2 regions of the Actinosynnema sp. NPDC037264 genome follow, and region 1 is predicted to be linked to the other one. Evidence: riboswitches for the same ligand, from Rfam matches in the RefSeq annotation. Region 1 holds a riboswitch; the other holds the start of a gene.
The links. A riboswitch is a leader RNA that binds a small molecule or an ion and turns the genes downstream of it on or off. The one in region 1 is predicted to bind cobalamin.

Region 1 (3,346 bases):
TCCGACGGGAACCGCGCCAGGTCTGCCTCGGCGCGGATGGTGGCGAAGGAGCGGCGGTAGATCTCCGCGCCGTCCTTGACGTAGCTGGTCAATTGATCTCCTCGTACCCGTCGCCGGTCGCGACGAACTCCACCACGTCGCCGGCCGGCCTGCCGCACCGGCGTGCGCAGCCCGACCAGTGCACCCGGCCCGGCGTGGACCGGGTGTCGAGCCAGCGGGTCGCGTCGGCGCGCACGTCGGCCAGCGACTTGGCGCAGCCCGGCCGCCCGGTGCACGCGCTGACGCCGTGCCACGGGGAGTCCGGCGAGGTGAACAGGCCGCCGGTGTCGCTCCCGGCCGGCAGCACCACGCTGCGCCACGGCGTGAGCCGGACCGGCACGCCGGCCAGCAGCCGTGCGTCCCAGCGCCCGAACGGCACGCCCGCCACGACCGCGGAACCGTGCGGCCCCGGTGCGACGGGCGTCACATCCGGCTCGATCCGGACGTCACCCGGAACGCCCAACGCCGCCGTGATCTTCCGCACACCGCCGTCCACTTCGGACAGCCGCCACGCGTCGCCGCGGAGCTCGCCGAACAGCCGCGCGGCGGTCACCACGGCCGCGACCGGATCGGCCACGCGCAGCCCTGAATCGTGGCCTGCCAGGAACAACGCGTCGCCGACCAGCCCGACGTCACCTCCCAGGCCGCTGACCGCGCCACCCACCGTGACCAGGAAACGCCCTGGCAGGGACGCCAGCTCCGGCACGGCCAGCAACGCCGCGTCGATCTCGTCGACCAGCGCCTGGTTGTCGTCCAACGGCGCGGCGACGATGTTCCGCATCCGCTCGTGGCTCATCGAGGGCAGCAGGCCGACGTCGCGCAACCGCGCGCCCAGCTCGTGCTCCGCCCCCGGCGCCAAGCCCCTGATCTGCAGGTTCGCCCGCGAGGTCAACTCCAGGACGCCGTCGCCCAGCTCGATCGCGGCGGACCGGAGCACGTCGACCTGCCCGGCCTCCAACGTCCCGCCGGGCACCCGCACGCGCGCCAGCCCGCCGTCGGCGGCCCGGTGCACGTCGACCGCGCCGGGGCAGGCGTCCGGGTGAGTTCGATCCGTGGGCATGGACTGGATGCTAACTGCCGTTAGGGTGACCTCCGAACGGCGAAGCAGCAGGAGGAAGCCGGTGTGAATCCGGCGCGGTCCCGCCACTGTGACCGGGGGAGGCCCCGGGAGTCAGGAACTCCGCTCGCCGTACCCACGACCGGGGCGAGGACCCCCGAGGGATGGAGCCCGCACGTGATCCTGCTGTTGTCGACCTCCGACACGGACCTGCTGTCCGCCCGCGCGAGTGGCGCCGACTACCGCCTGGCCAACCCCGCCCGCACCGCCGTCGACGACCTGCCGGCCCTGGTGGAGGGCGTCGACCTGGTGGTCGTGCGCATCCTCGGCGGACGCCGGATGTGGGAGGAGGGGCTCGACCGGCTGCTCGCCTCGGGCCTGCCGGTCGTCGTGCTGGGCGGTGAGCAGAACCCCGACGCGCCGCTGATGGAGCTGTCGACCGTGCCCGGCGGGGTCTGCGCCGAGGCGCACGCCTACCTGGCGCACGGCGGCGCGGCGAACCTCGCCCAGCTGCACCACTTCCTGTCCGACACGGTGCTGCTCACCGGCCACGGCTTCGCGCCGCCCGCACCGACGCCCACCTGGGGCGTGCTCGAACGGCAGGACGCGGGCGAGGGCCCGACCATCGCCGTCCTGTACTACCGCGCCCACCACGTGGCCGGGAACACGGCGTTCGTGCACGCGCTGTGCGACGCGATCGTGGCCAAGGGCGGCCGTCCGCTGCCGGTCTTCTGCGCCTCGCTGCGCACCGCCGAGCCGGAGCTGCTGGCCGTGCTCGGCCAGGCCGACGCCCTGGTGGTGACCGTGCTCGCGGCCGGCGGCACCAAGCCCGCCTCCGCGTCGGCCGGCGGTGACGACGAGGCGTGGGACGTGGGCGCGCTGGCCGCCCTCGACGTGCCGGTGCTGCAGGCCCTGTGCCTGACCACGAGCCGGGCCGCGTGGGACGGCAACGACGACGGGCTGTCCCCTTTGGACACCGCCACCCAGGTCGCGATCCCGGAGTTCGACGGCCGGATCATCACGGTGCCGTTCTCGTTCAAGGAGGTCGACGAGGACGGCCTCACGGTCTACGTCGCCGACGACGAGCGCGCGGCGCGGGTCGCGGGCATCGCCGTGCGCCACGGCCGGCTGCGCCACGTGCAGCCGGCCGAACGGCGCATCGCGGTGATGCTGTCGGCCTACCCGACCAAGCACTCCCGCATCGGCAACGCGGTCGGCCTGGACACGCCGGCCAGCGTCGTGCGGCTGCTCACCGCCATGGCGGAGCACGGCTACGACATCGGCGACGAGCTGCCGGGCGTGGCCGACCTCGACGGCGACGCGCTGATCCACGCCCTCATCGCGGCCGGCGGCCAGGACGCCGACTGGCTCACCGAGGAGCAGCTCCAGGGCAACCCCGTGCGGCTGCCGGCGGCCCGCTACCGGCAGTGGTACGCCACCCTGCCCGAGGACACCCGCGAGGAGATGGAGCGGCACTGGGGCGAGGCGCCCGGCGAGCTGTTCGTGGACCGGTCGCGGGACCCCGACGGCGAGATCGTGCTGGCCGCCCTGCGCTCCGGCAACGTCGTGGTCATGGTCCAGCCGCCGCGCGGCTTCGGCGAGAACCCCATCGCCATCTACCACGACCCGGACCTGCCGCCGAGCCACCACTACCTGGCCGCCTACCGCTGGCTGGAGGACGAGTTCGGCGCCGACGCCGTGGTGCACGTGGGCAAGCACGGCAACCTGGAGTGGCTGCCCGGCAAGACCGTCGGCCTGTCGGCGGGCTGCGGGCCCGACGCGGCGCTGGGCGACCTGCCGCTGATCTACCCGTTCCTGGTCAACGACCCGGGCGAGGGCACCCAGGCGAAGCGCCGGGCGCACGCCACCCTGGTCGACCACCTCGTGCCGCCGATGGCCAGGGCCGACAGCTACGGCGACATCGCCCGGCTGGAGCAGCTGCTGGACGAGCACGGCACCATCGCCGCCATGGACCCGGCCAAGCTGCCGGCGATCCGGGCCCAGATATGGACCCTCATCCAGGCCGCCAAGCTCGACCACGACCTCGGCCTGGCCGACCGGCCGGAGGACGACGGGTTCGACGAGCTGATCCTGCACGTCGACGGCTGGCTGTGCGAGATCAAGGACGTCCAGATCCGCGACGGCCTGCACGTGCTGGGCCAGGCGCCCACCGGCGGGACCAGGGTGAACCTGGTGCTGTCGATCCTGCAGGCCAAGCAGATGTGGGCGGGCCGGGTCGCCGCCCTGCCC
Region 2 (3,346 bases), on a different contig from region 1:
CCCACCCTCGGTCACGCTCCGTGCGTAACAGTCCGGGATACTTGCGTCGAACAGGTGAAGGACACGACCACGCGTGATCAACGAAGGACGTACATGACGGTCGAGGCTGTGCTGTGGGACATGGACGGCACGCTGCTGGACTCCGAGAAGCTGTGGGACATCCCGCTCTACGAGTTCGTCGAGAAGCTGGGCGGCACGCTGTCTCTCGCGACCAGGCAGGCGATGGTCGGGTCGAGCGTGCCCCGGACGATGTCGATGCTGTTCGCGGAAGTGGGCGTCGAGCGGCCGTCCGAGGAGGACGTCGCCGACGGCGCGGCGTGGATCATGCGGCGCACCGAGGAGGTGTTCCGCGCCGGGCTGCCGTGGCGGCCGGGCGCGCGTGAGGCGTTGCGCGCGGTCCGCGACTCGGGCGTGCCGATGGCGCTGGTGACGTCGACCGAGCGGCAGTTGACCGAGGTCGCGCTGGACACCATCGGGCGCGACCTGTTCGACGTCACGGTGTGCGGCGACGAGGTGGACCGCCGCAACAAGCCGCTGCCCGAGCCGTACCTGAAGGCCGCCCGGCTGCTCGGCGTCGACCCGACCCGGTGCGTCGCGATCGAGGACTCGCCGACGGGCGTCGCCTCCGCCGTGGCCGCCGGCTGCACGGTCCTGGTCGTGCCGTGCGACGTGCCGGTCGAGCCGGGCGAGCGCCGCGTGTTCCGGGAGTCCCTGGTGGGGGTGGACCTGGAGGCGCTCGCCCGGCTGCTGGACGGCTGAGACCGACCAGCCTGCTAGACGGCCGACCTGGCCCGTCTCGTGGCCGGGTCGACCAGCAGGCCGAACACGACGCCGAGGCCGAGCCACAGCGTGGCCGTCTCGGCGAGGGAGGCCAGCCGGAACTCCCACAGCACGCTGCCCGGCAGGTCGGACGGCACGGCGTCCGGCGTCGCCGGGAACGCGACCAGCAGCACGACCACCGCCGCCACCACGGCCGAGGCCACGGCGGTGGCCCGGACCGGCGTGCCGAGGCGGCCCAACCGGGAGGCCAGGTAGCTCGCCCCGACCGCGACCAGCAGCCCGGCCGCGATCAGCCCCAGGTAGAGCACGGTGCGGTACTCGACCGTGTCCGGGTCGCCCACCGCCGGCGGGTTGGCCGGGTACTTCACCGCGGGCAGCAGCGCCGCCGCCCCGAACGCCGCCGCCGACAGCGCCACCGCCCGGACGAACGGCGCCTTCGAGGCGAACCAGCGCCGCGACCCCGCGTAGGCGGTGGCGAACAGAGCGCCGACGGCGACGCCCACCACGACCGCGGCGAGCACACCGCCGACCACCTGCGTGCCGCGGCTGAACAGCTCGCCGTGCCCGTGACCCGCGTCGGGCGCCGCGGGCCGGGCCTGCTCGACGGCCAGCGCCGCCCGGATCGGCGCCTCGACCACCAGCACGCCGACCAGGCCCGCGAGCAGCCCGGCCACCGCGCCCGCGCCGAGACCGCGCAGCAACAGGCCCTTGTAGGTGTTCGTCGACATGGCGCCCGCGCCTAGTGGCACGGGACGCCGAGCGCGTGGCGCCCGTCGTGGAAGAACTCGTGCACGGTCTCGGCGGCGTGGCCGAGCGCGATGCCGTTCTCCTGCAGGACCAGCCAGGTCACGGTCAACGCGACCAGCGCGACGGCGTAGGCCCACTTGGGGACGGGAGTGGAAAGGGGGTGCGCGGGGCTCGTCATGACGGCCTCCTCCATACCTCGTGGAAGGTCAACAACAACTCGTGCCGCAGCCGGTCTCCTGACTCCCGGATCGACGCCGTCCCCGCGTCTTCCCAGCCGCTGAGCGCGGCCAGTGACGTTCTCGGCGGGTTGGCTCCCCGGTCACAGTGGCGAGGACCGCGCCGGATTCACACCGGCTTCCCGTCCACTGCGGCGCTGCGACCGTAGAGGTGGATCGAGGGCCGGCACAACCGACCAGACGAGTTGTCGTCGCTCACCTCCGACGAGCCGGCAACGGGCAGTCACCGCACGTGCCGCCGCCGTCGAGCCGGTAGTACAGGCAGCAGCTGCGCCGCCGGAACGCGATCTCGCCGGGGAACGGGATGAACTCGCCGGTGTCCTTGAGCGGTGGGTCGGCGAACAGCTCGGCGGCCAGCGCGTCGCAGTCGACGCCGCTGCGGCTGATCGTGCGCAGCGCGCCCGCCATGGACGACCCCGCGTTGCCCCACAGCAGGCCGCGGGCCACCGGCGTGACCGCGTGCACCGCCTCGACCACCGGCTCCAGCGACTCGGCGATGCCGACGCCGGCGACGGGGTCCTTGAGCCGGACCTGGAGCCCTTCGGGGGTGTAGCGCCACCACAGGTTGGCCGGGCGGATGTCGGGCACGTCCCCGCCGACCGCGCGTGCGGCGACGACCGGGCTCAGCAGCCGCGCGGTGTAGCCGAGGAAGAACAACGACGCGGCGACCCGCCGTTCCCCGGTGCGGTACCGGGCGGAGATCCGGTCGAGGGCGTGGGGCAGGGCGGGGCCGTGCGACAGGGCCACGCCGTCGTGCCAGCTGTCGTCGGGCCGGCCGACGTCCAGGGCGAAGAACGGGCTGAGGCCGCGGACCTGCCGCAGGGTGGCCAGGACTCGGGCGAACTCGGACACGTGACCTAGTCTGCCGCCGTGGACGCACTGGGGTTGGGACTGGCCCTCGGCCTGGCCGCGAGCATCAGCCCCGGTCCGCTGTTGGTGCTGGTGGTGACGTCGGCGCTGCGGTCGGGCTGGAGGGCCGGCGCCCTGACCGCCTGCGCGCCGCTGCTGTCGGACGCCGCCGTGGTCGCCGTGACCCTGCTCCTGCTGGACCGCCTGCCGGGGCGGGCGCTGGGCGTGCTCGGCGTCGTCGGCGCGGTGTTCGTCGTGTGGACCGGCGTGCAGACCGTCCGCGACGCCCGCTCGGCCTCACTGACCGCCCAGCCCTCGCCCGACCAACCTCCGCCGGATGCCGCGGCCCTGCGCCGAGCGGTGCTGGTGAACCTGCTCAGCCCGCACCCGTGGATCGCGTGGGCGACCGCGCTCGGCCCCCTCACCATCACCACTTGGCGCACGTCAGCGGTCGCGGGCGTGGCGTTGCTGACCGGGTTCTACCTCACCCTGGTCGGCGGCAAGGTCGTGATCGCCCTGCTCGTCGCACGTGGACGCCGCAGGCTCGGCGACACCGGCTACCGTCGCACGCTCGCCGCCACCGGCGTGCTGCTCGTGCTCGCGGGCGTGGCGATGGGAGTCGAGTTCGCGACCCTCTGACCGCGAAATTCGGCTGACGCGGCCCCCGGCCGGCGGCTATGCATGTCGCCGTGCCCATGACCGACGAAACGTTCCTCGACCACGTCGCCGACCGG

Region 2: it holds a riboswitch for cobalamin, as region 1 does, so the genes downstream of both, ACZ7GX_RS12365 (CbtB domain-containing protein) here and cobN (cobaltochelatase subunit CobN) in region 1, are expected to answer to the same signal.

What each region holds. Positions count from the first base shown of each region.
Region 1 covers NZ_JBVJVK010000002.1:357,600-360,945, forward strand. Annotated here, with positions in the region: gene ACZ7GX_RS04135 (precorrin-8X methylmutase) at 1-92, opposite strand, end outside; gene ACZ7GX_RS04140 (ferredoxin-like domain-containing protein) at 89-1,099, opposite strand; cobalamin riboswitch at 1,111-1,240, shown strand; gene cobN (cobaltochelatase subunit CobN) at 1,274-3,346, shown strand, end outside.
Region 2 covers NZ_JBVJVK010000008.1:59,934-63,279, forward strand. Annotated here, with positions in the region: gene ACZ7GX_RS12350 (homocysteine S-methyltransferase family protein) at 1-28, shown strand, start outside; gene ACZ7GX_RS12355 (HAD family hydrolase) at 94-759, shown strand; gene ACZ7GX_RS12360 (CbtA family protein) at 774-1,508, opposite strand; gene ACZ7GX_RS12365 (CbtB domain-containing protein) at 1,520-1,705, opposite strand; cobalamin riboswitch at 1,737-1,920, opposite strand; gene ACZ7GX_RS12370 ((2Fe-2S)-binding protein) at 1,959-2,615, opposite strand; gene ACZ7GX_RS12375 (LysE family translocator) at 2,634-3,251, shown strand; gene ACZ7GX_RS12380 (nucleotidyltransferase domain-containing protein) at 3,308-3,346, shown strand, end outside.